DNA from 2 places in the Acetobacterium sp. MES1 genome. Region 1 is predicted to be linked to the other one. Evidence: riboswitches for the same ligand, from Rfam matches in the RefSeq annotation. Region 1 holds a riboswitch; the other holds the start of a gene.
What was found. Region 1 has a riboswitch for thiamine pyrophosphate ahead of thiM (hydroxyethylthiazole kinase). Riboswitches for the same ligand answer to the same signal wherever they lie in the genome.

Region 1 (7,184 bases):
GCTGGGACACCGCCCGATGGTAAATCTCCGGCTGACTTTTGGGTAAACCAGTCATCCCGGACGTCAGAATAAAATCAAAATGATTCAGCAGACCAAAGCGCTCTAAAATCAGTTCTGTCAAGGACTTGTGAGTAGCGGTTAAAATTCCCATTTTGATGCCTTGATTAAAATACTGATTCAGCACTTCCCGGACAAAGGGCTTTAGTTCGATGTGTGTGGCATAATTATCCCGGATCATCCCATTAATTTCATCCCCCACCTGTTCTTCGGTCATGGCGATCCCATAAACTTCAATAAAATACCGGGCCGATTCGGCAAAACTCATGATTTTGATGGTCTCATTTAAATCATCCGGGGGAACAATCCCATGTTTTCTTAAAAAATCACTGCCAATGTTTTCCCAGGCCGACATCGAGTCAATCAAGGTGCCGTCCAGATCAAAGATGATCCCCTCCGTGTTTATACTCACCTGATTCATGCCCTGGTCATCGCCTCAGATAATTGTCGAAGTTCCCGGGTTGCTTTGCAAATATCGGCTTTTGAAAAAATCGCCGATACCAGGGCAACCCCGTCCACCCCCGTACCAGCTAAGCGATGAATATTGGTTTCGTTGAGACCCCCGATGGCCACCACCGGAATCGATACTGCCTGACAGATCGCCGCAATCGTTTCAAAGGCCACCACCGTGGCATCGGTTTTGGTATCCGTGGCATAGATGGCCCCAACCCCGATATAGTCGGCACCATCGGCTTCGGCTTTTAATGCCAGCTCCACCGTATCCGCCGAAACACCGATGATTTTATCCCCGATCCGTTTTCGAAGCTCTCCGGCATCCATATCGTCCTGGCCGACATGTACCCCGTCAGCATCCACCGCCAGAGCCACCTCAACGGCATCATTAATAACAAAGGGAATTTTGTAGGCATCGGTCAGTTTTTTAATGACCCGGGCTTCCCGGATAAAGTCCTCAGCTTCCAGCTCCTTTTCCCGCAGCTGAATAAAGGTAGCCCCACCTTTTAAGGTTTCTTCCACCTGCTGAACCAGGGTTTGATCACCCAGCCAACTGCGATCGGTAACGGCATATAGCCGCATGGTCTGCTTATCGAGTTTCAATCTTTATTCCTCCTGCTAATGTTTGGGCATCCATTCGGCTCATGGCATCGATCAGATAGGTACGAAAGGATGCCGTTCCGGCCTGATCGGCCTCAACCCTGGCAAAGGCCAGCTCACCGCACAAGCCCAGGCAACTGACGGCGGCGGCGGTAGCCTGCAGCAGATCATCGGGATTGGCGCCACAATAACTGCCAATGACTGTGGTCAGCATACAACCGGTGCCGGTAATCCGGGACATCATCGGATGACCGTTGCGAATCACCAGGGCTTTCTGGCTGTCGGCGACAATGTCGATGGCGCCGGTGATGGCAATAACCGCCCCGTTTTTTTGGCTGAGGGCTTTGACAAAAGCGACCATCCCGTCCAGATTATCTTCAGTGATGGCATCGCTGATATCGGCATCGACCCCTTTGGTTCTGCCACTGCCTGAAGCGATGGTTTTGATTTCCGAGACATTGCCCCGGATCACGCTAAACTGCACTTCCTTTAACAGCTTAAAGACGGTCTCTGTTCGCAGTGTCGAAGCCCCGGCACCGACCGGATCGAGAATTACCGGCCGACCGAGACGGTTGGCTTCTTTCCCGGCCTTAATCATTGATGCCACCGTCCGTTCGTTAAGGGTGCCGATATTAATGACCAGGGCATTGCAAATGGCAATAATTTCTTCGACCTCATTGATATCGTCAGCCATAATCGGAGCCCCTCCGCAGGCCAACACGATGTTGGCGCAGTCGTTCACTGTCACATAGTTGGTGATAGAATGAACCAGCGGCGGCTGATTCCTGACATTTTTAAGGATTTTTTCAAACATAAGCTTACCTCTTTCTATTCATTAGGTTTTTGTGAGAATAAAAAACATCGAACAATCATTGCTTTGGGTGCAGTTTCCACAAACAATTTCGTAACGTGTAGGCGAACAGTTCATCGAACTGTCCGCCGTACAGTGTAGAAATTGTTTCGCGCGAAACTGGGCCCAAAGCTCACGGAACTTTTGCAATGAAGTATTAATTAAATCAGTTTCCTGATCGTAGCGATCCTGATTTAAACAAAAAAAACTGTACACGAATGCACAGCAGTTTGACATAAATTCCCTACGCCGGCATTATCCGTATCAGGTACATGGGTCGAAGCAGCGATTTACTTCCTCTCAGCCTAAATGCATAAGCTCCCCAACTCTTTAATTGTGATAAAGGTTATCATATCACCGGATTTTTGTCAACGGGGTTCCCATCTGATTCGACTGTTTGAATCGGCCATTCAATTCTTAATTTAACTTAAACTTAACCTCTTTCAAAGTTTGGCTAAAGGTTCAAGGCCTAAGATAAACACTAGAGATAAACATCTCCTCTTTTTCTTTTCATTCCTAATATAAAAAAACAGCACGGTCATTCGGACCGGCTGTTTTTTTTTGCAGCTTTTACTGTCTCAAATCATAAATTGCTCCGGTTGGACATTTTTCAAGGCAAGTTGGATTGCTGCATTTTTCCAGACATATTTTCGGATTAACCACCGCCAGATTATTTTCAACTGTGATGGCATCGTACAGACAGCTTTTTGTACACAGTCCACAGCCCAGACAATCCACCGAACACAGTTTGCGGGCAATTACGCCCTTGTCCCGGGAATTACAGAGCACCGCCACCGGAGCCCCGATGGCCGTCATGTGAATAATCGCCTTGGGACAAACCGTGGCACACTTGCCACAACCGGTACACTTCTTTTTATCCACCAACGGCAGATGATCCGTACCCATGGTCATCGCCCCAAAAGGACAACTATGAACACAGGTCCCGAAACCAACGCACCCATATTTGCAGCCCTTGGGTCCACCCTGAATCAGGCTGGCGGCAATGCAATCTTCCACCCCAGCATAATTGTATTTTTTGATGGCATGGGTAATGGTATTTTTACAGCGCACCTGGGCAATCTGCGGTTCAATTTCCGGCGCCGACTTTCCGGTTAATTCCGCCACCAAATCAGCCACTGGCTTTTTCCCGGGGATACATAAATTGGGGGTCACCTCCGGGTTTAACACCACGGCCTCGGCATAAGCCAGACAGCCAGCATAACCGCAGCTACCACACTGACCTTTGGGCAAAATGTCATCGACAACGTGAATCAGCGGATTCACCTCAATTGAGAATTTTTTGTCGGCAAATGCCAGAATCAGACCGAAAATCAATCCGATTGCAGACATCACAATGACAACTAATAATGCTGTTTCCATCTCTGTCACTCCTCTACAATGTGATCATCCCGGAAAAACCGGTAAACGCCAGGGCCAGCATCCCCGCCAGAATAAAGGCAATGCCCAGTCCTTCCAGTGGTTTGGGGACATCGGCCAGCCGCAGTTTTTCTCTTAAGCTGGCCATTAAAATAATCGCCAGGGCAAAACCCAGGCCCGAACCGACTGCATAAACGACACTTTTTAAGAACGAAAAACTGGATTCGGCATTAAGCAGCGGCACCGCCAAAACAACGCAGTTGGTGGCAATCAGGAGCAGATAAATGCCCCACATATTATAAAGGGCTGGCGCCTGTTTTTTAATAACCATTTCCAGCAACTGAACAAAGCTGGCAATCAGCAAGACAAACACCGCTGTTGTCATAAAGGTCAGATTCAGTGGTACCAGCACAAAATTGTATACCACCCAGGCCAGCATTGAACTCAGCGTCATCACCGAAGTGACCGCCATCCCCATCCCAATCGACGCACTTAAGTTTTTTGAGACGCCAAAAAAGATACATAATCCCAGAAATTTTGTTAAGACAAAATTATTAACAATTACTGCACTAATAAATAAAGTTACGTATTCCATTATCGGTCACCCTTTTTTGCTTCTGCTTTTTCCATATATTCAGTCAGCATTTTAAAACCACCCACCAGATAACCAATTAAGATAAAACCACCAGCTGGTAAAATCATAATTAAGGCCGGATCATACCAATCACCAATCACCGGGATCCCAAAAATCGACCCGGCCCCCAACAGTTCCCGGATGCAGCCAATCAGCAGCAGCGCCAGGGTAAAACCGGCCCCCATTCCCAGGCCATCAAAAAACGACGGGATCACCGAGTTCTTCGATGCAAACACTTCGGCCCGGGCCAGAATAATGGCAAACACCACAATAAGCGCCAAATAAATCCCCAGGGCCTTGTAAAGCTCCGGCGCAAAGGCCTGGAGCAACAGCTGCACCAGCGTAACGATGGTGGCAATCGAGGTAATATACACCGGTACCCGAACTTTGGGGTTGACCAGCTTTCGAGTCAGTGAGACTACCACATTATTGGCGGTAATTACAAACATCACTGACAGCCCCATGGTTAAGGCGGTGATCGCCGAGGCAGTTACTGCCAACGCCGGACACAGACTAAGTGCCAGCACAAAAATTGGATTTTCGACAATCAGACCTTTTTTAAAAATATCCCATAAATTTTTCATCTCAGTTCTGTGCCTCCAAGTATTCCATAACCTCTGTCTCGGCGGTCTTCACCCCTGCGGTCACAGCCCGGGACGAAATGGTAGCCCCGGTGATGGCCTGGATATTCTCGGTATTGGCCGGATCTTTGGTCACAACCATGGCCGCCGCTGTTTTACCGCGGAATTGCTTCTTAAACTCATCTTTTGCAACGCTGTCGCCCAGTCCTGGGGTTTCGTTGGCCGACAAGATCTGATAGTCAATCTCCTTGCCTTCCGGCGATATCGCCACCAGCATTTTGATGGTGCCGCCATACCCCTTGGTGTCTTCCGGGATGACATAGGCGATCGCCGCGCCGTTTTTGTTGGCAATAAACCAGTCGGTTTTTCCCGGCACCGGGACAAACTGATCCGATTCAGCGACCAGCTCCTGCATCATTTCAGTTTTGGTATTTTCGGTATTTTGCCGGGTGATCGGGGCGGTGAAATAATAAGTCACGGCTATAATCGCACCCGAAATAAAACAGGCAATGGCCAGATTGATGGCGATCTGAAAAATGGAATAGTGCTTAGTTCCGTGTTGTTCTGTCATTTTACTTCCCCCCTCAGACCAAATCGGACTGGCTGAACAAATCGGTCAATCAGTGGTGTGATGCTGTTCATTAATAAAATCGAATAGCAAACCCCTTCCGGATAGCCGCCCTTTAAACGAATCAGAACGGTAAGAATCCCCGCCCCTAAGGCAAAAATCACCTGACCCTTAATGGTAATCGGAATGGTCACCATATCGGTGGCCATAAAAAAGGCGCCGATGATCAGTCCCCCGGCCATCATATGAAAAAGCGGATCGCCGGTAAAGAGTCCGGCCGGACCAAAGACCCAGGTCAGAATTCCCACCGTTCCCACCATCACCACCGGCACTTGCCAGTTAATGTATTTTTTATAGATTAAAAAGCCTCCGCCCAGTAGCAGCAATACCGTTGACGTTTCGCCAATGCTGCCGTTTCTGGTGCCCAGGAATAAGGCCTGATACATGTCCGGGGCGGAACCAAAGGTCTCAATCAGTTTCTGATAGCCCTGCTGTTTTAAAATATTAAGGGGCGTCGCCGTCGACACCACATCCACCCCGGTGGTCATCTTACTCCACGTTGTCATCGCCACCGGCCAGGAGATCATTAAGGCCGCCCGCCCGATATGGGCCGGATTAAAGATATTAAAACCCAGGCCGCCCATGGCGTGTTTGGCGATGACAATAGCAATAAATGAACCCACAGCTGGCATATAAAAGGGAATCGTCGGCGGCAGACACATGGCCAGCAGCAGTCCGGTTAAACAGGCACTGCCGTCACCGATGGTGATGGTCTTTTTTCTGATTTTCTGGGTCAGATATTCAAATAAAACCGCTGATCCCATCCCAATTAACAGCACAATCAGAACCCGATATCCGAAATTAAAGGCGCTAAACAGGGCTGCCGGCGTCAATGCAATGATCACCGTCCACATTATTTTAGCAATGGACTGATTATCCCGAATATGGGGGGACATCGAAACATTAAATATTTTATCATTCATTGTTGTATCGACCATGATGCTTAACCTCGATTTTCTTTCAATTTTGCAGCTGCATTCTGCGCTTTGCTGTATTTAACATACTGGACAATATTCCGTTTGGCCGGACAGGCAAAAACACAGCTGCCACATTCGGCACAATCAAAAAGTCCGTAATCTGCTTTGGCCTCTTCATAAAGTCCCCGCTCACTTAAAATACTGAGCATACTGGGATTAAGTCCCATCGGACAGGCATTGACGCAGCGGCCACAACGGATGCATGAGGCCTCTTTACCGGTATTGGCTTCTCCTTTGGCAATCGCCAGAATTCCGGATACCCCTTTAATAATGGGAATATCAATACTGGGTTCGGCCATCCCCATCATCGGTCCGCCCATGATAATTTTTTCCGGACGGGTTAAGAATCCATCACAAAATTCAATTGCTTCCCGAAACGGAGTGCCGATCCGAACCCTGATGTTTTTCGGATCTTTGATACTGCCGCCGCTGACTGTGGTGACCCGCTCAATCAGCGGAATTCCCTGGGTTACAGCATCACAGATGGCTGCTACCGTGCCGACATTCTGAACCACCACACCGACATCCATCGGCAATCCCCCGGAAGGAATAATTCTTCCCGAAACGGCATTGATCAGCATTTTTTCAGCTCCCTGGGGATATTTCGTCGGCAGCGCCACTACTTCCACCGGTAAACCGGAAAAGGCATCAGTCATTTTTTTAATGGCATCTTTTTTATTATCCTCAATTCCCACCAGACATCTTTCCACCCCCAGAACTTTCATGGCGATTTTTACGCCAGTGACAATCCGGGGCCCTTCTTCCAGCATCATCCGATGATCGGCGGTTAAATAGGGTTCGCATTCGGCCGCATTCAAAATCAGTAGATCGACATGCTTGTCTTTTTGTAGGGTTGATTTTACGTGGGTTGGAAAGGTAGCCCCCCCCATCCCGACAATTCCGGCATCGCTGATTATTTTCAGTAATTGGGCAGCTTCCAGATCTTCCCAATTGCGTGTCAGCGGGAGCCCTTCTTGCCACTCATCTTTGCCATCACTGCTGATGACAACCGCCTCGCATTTGCCAA
Region 2 (7,184 bases), on a different contig from region 1:
GCAACAAAGTTTGTCCAGTTATCTTTTAGTTTATTCAGATCAGGTTCCATCTTAATTAATCCTTTCTGGAAAGAATACGGCAAAACAGCGGAAGAATGGTATGATCGCAGAGAATCCGATTGGCGGCAAGAAGGCAACGGCAGCATTAATGTGCAGATAAAGCCGATTCACGGCGTCAGGCGATGTTCTTACTGCCCTTATTGACTCACATTATAGCGGAGTTTTTAAAATAAATCAAAAATAATCGTAAAAAATAATAGAAATTGCAATTAATTGATCAGGTTTTACAATACCGGAAGACCGGATGGGGTTGGTGAAAATGCCAATTTATGCTATATTAATGAAGTGAAACGAATTTAGCAGCAGTGTTTAAAAATAAATGACCGTTTAGGAGGATCTTATGAACATCGAAATGAGAACTTTACGTCAGGCAGATATGCAACAGGCCACTGAAATTTGGAATTTTATTGTGGAGGAAGCCAATAGTTTTCCCGGTGATCAGGTTCTTTGTGAAGCCGAAGCAGCGCTAATGTTTGCTCAGCAAACCGAAACAGTTTGTGCCCTCCGGGGTGACGAAGTCGTTGGGCTTTATATCCTGCATCCCAATAATATTGGCCGCTGTGGACATATTGCCAATGCCTCGTTTGGGGTTAAACCGGCCTATCGGGGGAAGGGCATCGGACGCCAGCTGGTGGAAGACTGCCTTAAGCGTAGCCAGGATAAGGGTTTTAAGGGGCTTCAGTTTAATGCCGTGGTATCCACCAATTATCCGGCCATCACCCTGTACTTAAAGCTGGGCTTTAAAATCATCGGGACGATTAAAGATGGCTACCGCCTAAAAGACAATGTCTACGTGGATACCCTGATCTTTCTTAAAAGCTGGTAGGTGGGTTGAGACGAAAATACAGAAGAAAGGGTGTGAAACGAATCAAACTGTTGAAATTGGCAGAAAAAGATTTTGAAAACGTATATGAATTGATGGAAGAAGCTTTTCCCGTGGAGGAAGTCAGACCGCCGAAAAATGCGATTGCTCAGTTGCGTGATCCCCGATACAGGATTCTAATTTCGCAAAACGAAGCGGATCAAATGCTGGGTTTTATTGCCCGGTGGGATTTGGGAACCCGTATTTTTGTGGAACATTTTGCGGTGGATTCCAGTCTTCGGGGTGGTGGCATCGGTTCTGGGATGATGCGGGCGTTCTTATCCCAGGCGGAAAAACCGGTGGTCATTGAAGTGGAAGATGAAAAAACAGAAACCAATTTAAGACGCATTCATTTCTATTTGCGGCTGGGCTTTCATTTATCTCAATATGGTTATGACCAGCCAGTTTATCGGGGCGATATGAGTAAAAAAATTCCGCTGAAGCTGATGACCTATCCAACCCCCCTCACAGCAGCCGGTTTTGAGACATTTAAAAAGCAGGTCTTTACCCAAATCTACAAGATTATCAAAACGTAACAAATAAAAAGGATGAATCGCCTGATTCATCCTTTTATCGTTATTTTTAGAGCAGCATCACCTGGTTTTTGCCACTACTTTTGGACTCATAAAGGGCTTTATCGGCGCGACGGAGGATGGTATCTTCGGTATCAATATCGATCGCCTGGGTTATTCCGATGCTGACGGTGATATTGAATTCGGAAAGCATGGGATCATTGACAATTTCAAACCGCAACGCCTCCATTTTTTCAGCCGCCAAAACCCCAGCAAGGTAAATGATGCCGCTGAATTCGTCACCACCCCAACGGGTGATCAGATGATCACTGAGGGCGGACTTGCACAGGTTCATCACATGGATTAAAATCTTGTCCCCCTGTAAATGGCCGTAGGTATCGTTAACGTCTTTAAAATGATCCAGATCCATTAAGAAAACGGACCAGGCACCCCGGGTCTCATCGCTTTGGGCCAGGGTGGCTGTTAAATGCTGATCAAAATCCTTGCGATTGGAGAGGATACCCAGATTATCGAGCAAGGCCAGCTTCTTCATTTGCTGGTCATTTTTTTTGATAATCCGCTGAACAATAATCAGCACCGAGGTCAGCACCAGGATGACAACAAAGAGATCATAATACAATTGCTGATTAAAAGACTGGGCCAGTTCCGAGGTATCTTTTCGGACAATCAGCGTCCAGTCCAGCTCTTCAATATAATGGCTGATGATGTATTGCTGATTATATAAGTTGTCGTCGTTAAAGACGTTGATGGCATCCGCTTTATTATAGAGATCGGGTCCGATAGCGGCATAGATGTCGAGATCGTTGATGTTTTGATTTTCAATCAGATTGGGATTGGTGTGGGCCTGGATCAAACCCGTTTCATCAACCAGAAAGGCTTCCAAATCATAGTCCCGTTCAAAATTTTCCAGCAGTTCCTGAACATAGGTCATTTCAATGCCAACCCCGGCCACCCCCATCAAGTTGCCCTGTTCGTCAAGGATTTTGCAATTGATAAAGATGGTTAAGCGCTGGTTATCGACCTGATCCTGATCCACGTCCAAGACATACAGCTTATCCTGATTGATAAAATCATAGTACCATTGATCATGGTCATCCTGGGGTGAAATGGTTTTAAACAAGCCGTTGTAATGAAAATAATTCAGCGATTGGGCAGAAATCAGAAAGACTGAATGATAATTATATTTGCTTCGGATACCTTCCAGATAATCAATGATTTCCGGATTGCGTTGCGGGTCTTCCTGGGCCAGCCACTGTTTGACAAAGCTGTCATTAGCCATGGTCAGGCTGACAAAAATCGGTTTAGTCAGTTCGTTATTGATTTCTGAATAAATATTGGTGGAGGTGAGTTTGGAAATATTCAGTACATCATCTTTAATAATTTTGCTGTAGGTGGTAAAGCTGAAGAATACAATCGCCACGATACCAACGAGGATAATCAGTGAGATGAGCAGTCCGACTTTATTACGTTGTTTCATAATGGCCTCGTCAGATTCGTTTTATTTCAATTTTTAACATTAAAAAGAGGTTTTGTCAATCATAATTAACAAAACCTCTTTTGATTGGGTCTGGCCATTATCTGATTCATCGCAGGTGTCAGATCGTCAGATCGATATGCTGGATGGTTCCGGCCGAACCATTTTCGTTTAAATAGATCCCGGTGCGCTGGAGTTGGCCGTTAGTCTGATTGTTGGCGCCTTTAAGGGCAAAGCTGGTATTGACGTTACCCAGATAAATGGCACCGATCCCTTTTTGGCCCAGAGCCATCAAAACATCTTTACCAGCAGCATCTTTGGACCAGATTTGCAATTTGTCATAAATAGCATCATTTTCATCGATCCAGTTATTGCCATCGGTATCGTACTTAGCCAGATCGTCAAAACCGTTGCCGCTTTGCGGCCCGAAGAGTTCGCTGCCGTCATTAATAGTGCCGTCTTCATTGAGATCCAGGGCCAGAAAGCCGCTGCCGGGACCGACAAAAGAAATTTGGTCGAGGCTGCCGTTGGCATCAATATCAAAGGCATATTTTTGCTCAGAGAGTGAGGCACTGCCAGTTCCGAAATTGATGACCAGCGGGTCGACTTGAACGGGTTCATTGCCAGCTTTGATATCCAGATTGGACTGGGAGATGAATTCCCGACTGAGATTTAATTGCAGATCGATATTGATCTGTCGGCCATCGGCAGTTGTGACGGCTGCCTGGGCCTGAAATGACGTGCTCTGGGCTTCATAGTGGGTGACACTCTGATGGTATTCAAAGCCACCACTGGCAGGAACGCTGTTGCGGGGTTGTGCACCGGCTAAACCCTGAGCCCATCCGGCGGCAGCACTCAGCAGTGAACTCCGGGTGGAATAGGCACTTTGGATCGCCTGACTCATTTTCGGGTCTTCCAGAGTGGCTTTTTTGGGCACCACAAATCTGATTTTTTTCTTGGTCAGTGCCTCAATCATCCGTTTTAGCAGGGTCAGCTGTTGTTCTTCCTTACTGGTCAGGGAGGAGGTTTCCTCCTCTTCGGCTGGGGCCGCCGATAGTGGCGCCGGGTTGTTTAACTGCAGATTTTTAGCCGCTTCTGATATTTCAAGGGTATCCATTCCCTTTGCTGAAGAAATGGTTGTGGTTGTCGTTTTAGAGTTGCCCTGAGCATCCCAGCTACGCAAGGATTCGACCGTTTTGGTGGCTTCCTTATAACTGCTTTGGCTGGCCATTGTAACGTTTGAACTTTCGATTTTCATAAATCCACCTCCATGTTTTTACGAAATGATTACGCCAGAAATAGACGCAATCCGCTAACATGGATATCGGCTGATTAAGAAAAAAGATAAGCTAAAATTGATCAAAAAACGAATAAAGTTGATTAATTCTCAGCGTGCAGGGACACGGTTTGACCATCCAGAATCATATTGGTGGTGCGCACCGCACACATTTTCCCGCACATTGAGCAGCTATGTTTTTCTTCGGTGGGGGTGCTTTCATAATAAGCCTGGGCTTTTTCGCCATCAATGGCCAGCTCAAACATGGTTTCCCAGTCAATCTGGCGTCGGGCATCGGACATTATATTATCCCAGTCCCGGGCCTGGGGAATGCCTTTGGCAATGTCGGCGGCATGAGCGGCAATCTTGGTTGCGATGATACCGTCCTTGACGTCATTGATATCGGGCAACCGTAAATGTTCGGCTGGCGTCACATAACAAAGAAAATCGGCGCCGTTGGCAGCAGCGATGGCACCGCCAATGGCGGCGGTAATATGATCATAGCCTGGAGCCACATCGGTGACCAGCGGACCGAGGACATAGAAGGGGGCATTGTGACACAGCCTTTTTTGAATAACCATATTGGCGGCAATCTCGTTGATGCCCATATGGCCCGGGCCTTCAACCATTACCTGAACGTCTTTAGCCCAGGCCCGTTTGGTCAGATGACCCAGTTCAATCAGTTCGCTGAGCTGGGAAGCATCAGAGCTGTCGTCAATACAGCCCGGGCGCAGGGCATCCCCCAAGCTGATGGTGACATCAAACTCCCGGAGGATTTCTAAAAACTCGTCGTAATATTCATAAAAGGGATTTTCGTTGCCGGTCATTTCCATCCAGGCAAAGATCAGTGAGCCACCCCGGGAGACAATATTGGTGCGTCGACCCGACCGCTTAAAGGCTTCCACCGCCCGCTTATTGATTCCGGCGTGGATGGTCATAAAGTCCACCCCTTCTTCGGCGTGGGCCCGAACCACCCGCATGAAATCCTGGGCGGTAATCGCCTGCAGATCTTTTTCCAGGTAGCCGATGGCATCATACATCGGAACCGTACCGATCATTGCCGGCGACAGTTCAAGCAGCTGCTTTCTAAAGGTATTGGTTTTTCCATAATTACTTAAATCCATAATCGCTTCGGCCCCAAATTTCAGGGATAGTTTGACCTTTTCCAGCTCCAGACTATAATCGTTACAATCCCCCGAGACCCCCAGGTTGACATTGATTTTGGTTTTCAGACCAGTACCGATGCCTTCCGGCGACAGGGTGAGATGTCGGACATTGGCCGGGATGGCAACCTGGCCACAGGCGACCAAAGCCATCAGTTTGGTCACATCAAGGCCTTCTTTTTGGGCCACGGTTTTCATTTCCGGGGTGATAATCCCCTTTTTTGCCGCCTCCATTTGGGTTTGGTAATTTTTCACAAGCGTTTCCTTTCTGATTTAAAATCTGGGGTAATAAAAAAGTGCCTTCCACAATAGGAAAGCACCAAACGTACGTATTAGAAATTAAGCTAAAACGCCTTGCCTCCCTACGTTAGTATTAACTAACAGGTTCAAAGGGTCAGGTTTTAACCTTCTCAACAATAAGTCCCCCCGCAAAAAATATTTAATTGTCAGCATTATATCATGGAAAATGAAAATGTCAAGATGTAAGAGTCGATCGGGTTGGTTCGAAATAAGTGCCCCCAGGGGGACTATACCAACAGCACGGCCATAAGTGCATTTTTATCGGGTGTCCCCAAAGGCCTGTTTATAGTCCGGGGATCAGGTCAAAAATTGCAGTGGAATTTACAAATAGGGACTGTCATTTTTGTTTGATTATTGTTATGATAAGGTTAAGGATCGATTTTAAGGATAAAAGCGCCGGTATACGGATACAATCAGAAAATGGCAATGCTAACGTTTAATAATTGTCGGATGTGTCAGAAAGAAATCAATGAATAACGTGAGTGTTGATTTTGAACAAATCACCGTTGCTGATAAAATGAAAACGATTGACAAATAAAAACGGGTCAAAGAAGAAGACCGAGATGGTGTCAGATGAAATTGAAATATAAAATAATTATAATCGCCCTTTGCAGTGCTGCAGTGCTTCTGGGGGTAACCTACGGAATTTTTTATTGGGTTTTTTACGGTTATGTTGACAATGCCCAGAAAAATCAGATGGATAAAGATTTTGAAATGGTTGAGACGATTATTGACAACGAAAAAGAAAACTTTAATAGCATTTTAAAGGATTGGGCCTATTGGGACGATACCTATAATTTTATCAATGATCATAATCCGGATTACGTGACCGTCAATCTGAATGACGAGACCATGGAAAACCTTGATTTAAACATGATGCTCTTTGTCAACCAAAGCGGTGTGGTGGTTGGCGCTGACGATTTTGACCTGACTGCAGAACAGACGGCGGCCCTGATTGAAAAAATTACCCGGAATAACTTTTATACCGGACTGTTGACGGATAATGCAGATGTCACAACGCATTTGATGATACTGGAAGGACAGCCCTATTTGATCGCCACCGGGCGGGTGAACAATTCCAATCATAATGCGGTCAGTAATGGTAGTCTGGTGATGGTCAGAACCTTTGATGACGAAATGACGGCTTACATTGAATCCTTAACAGGCGTCAATGTGGAATTGAGAGAAGCAGAAGCGGCGGCCACCATTCTCAAAAATCAAATTAGCAAAAGAGAATTTGATGGCAAACCCTATCTCACCGCCAGTCGGCTCTTCCCGGATGGCAGTGGCGAAGAAAATCTGGTCATGACGATTTCCCGGATGGAAGAAAACTACAGCTTTGTCAAGCACCAATTTAACCTCTTTATGGTCAGTTTTGTTGTCTTATTGTTACTGGTGCTGGGTATTGATTATTTAATTGTGAATCGCTATTTTTTAAAAAGAATCGAAAAACTGATCGCCTTTACCAAAGAAGTGGGGATAAAACGGGATACTTCCCTATCGATCAGCATGGAAG

Region 2: another riboswitch for thiamine pyrophosphate. It lies ahead of thiC (phosphomethylpyrimidine synthase ThiC); the one in region 1 lies ahead of thiM (hydroxyethylthiazole kinase).

What each region holds. Positions count from the first base shown of each region.
Region 1 is NZ_MJUY01000013.1:418,133-425,316, reverse strand. It holds gene BI182_RS05945 (HAD family hydrolase) at 1-469, opposite strand, end outside; gene thiE (thiamine phosphate synthase) at 475-1,113, opposite strand; gene thiM (hydroxyethylthiazole kinase) at 1,100-1,924, opposite strand; TPP riboswitch at 2,185-2,295, opposite strand; gene rnfB (RnfABCDGE type electron transport complex subunit B) at 2,531-3,340, opposite strand; gene BI182_RS05925 (electron transport complex protein RnfA) at 3,354-3,932, opposite strand; gene rsxE (electron transport complex subunit RsxE) at 3,932-4,555, opposite strand; gene BI182_RS05915 (RnfABCDGE type electron transport complex subunit G) at 4,557-5,123, opposite strand; gene BI182_RS05910 (RnfABCDGE type electron transport complex subunit D) at 5,120-6,118, opposite strand; gene rsxC (electron transport complex subunit RsxC) at 6,124-7,184, opposite strand, start outside.
Region 2 is NZ_MJUY01000009.1:51,751-58,934, reverse strand. It holds gene BI182_RS02865 (sigma-54-dependent Fis family transcriptional regulator) at 1-50, opposite strand, end outside; gene BI182_RS02860 (GNAT family N-acetyltransferase) at 401-886, shown strand; gene BI182_RS02855 (GNAT family N-acetyltransferase) at 919-1,458, shown strand; gene BI182_RS02850 (sensor domain-containing diguanylate cyclase) at 1,505-2,932, opposite strand; gene BI182_RS02845 (SPM autocatalytic domain-containing protein) at 3,051-4,187, opposite strand; gene thiC (phosphomethylpyrimidine synthase ThiC) at 4,310-5,602, opposite strand; TPP riboswitch at 5,710-5,806, opposite strand; gene BI182_RS02835 (HD domain-containing phosphohydrolase) at 6,242-7,184, shown strand, end outside.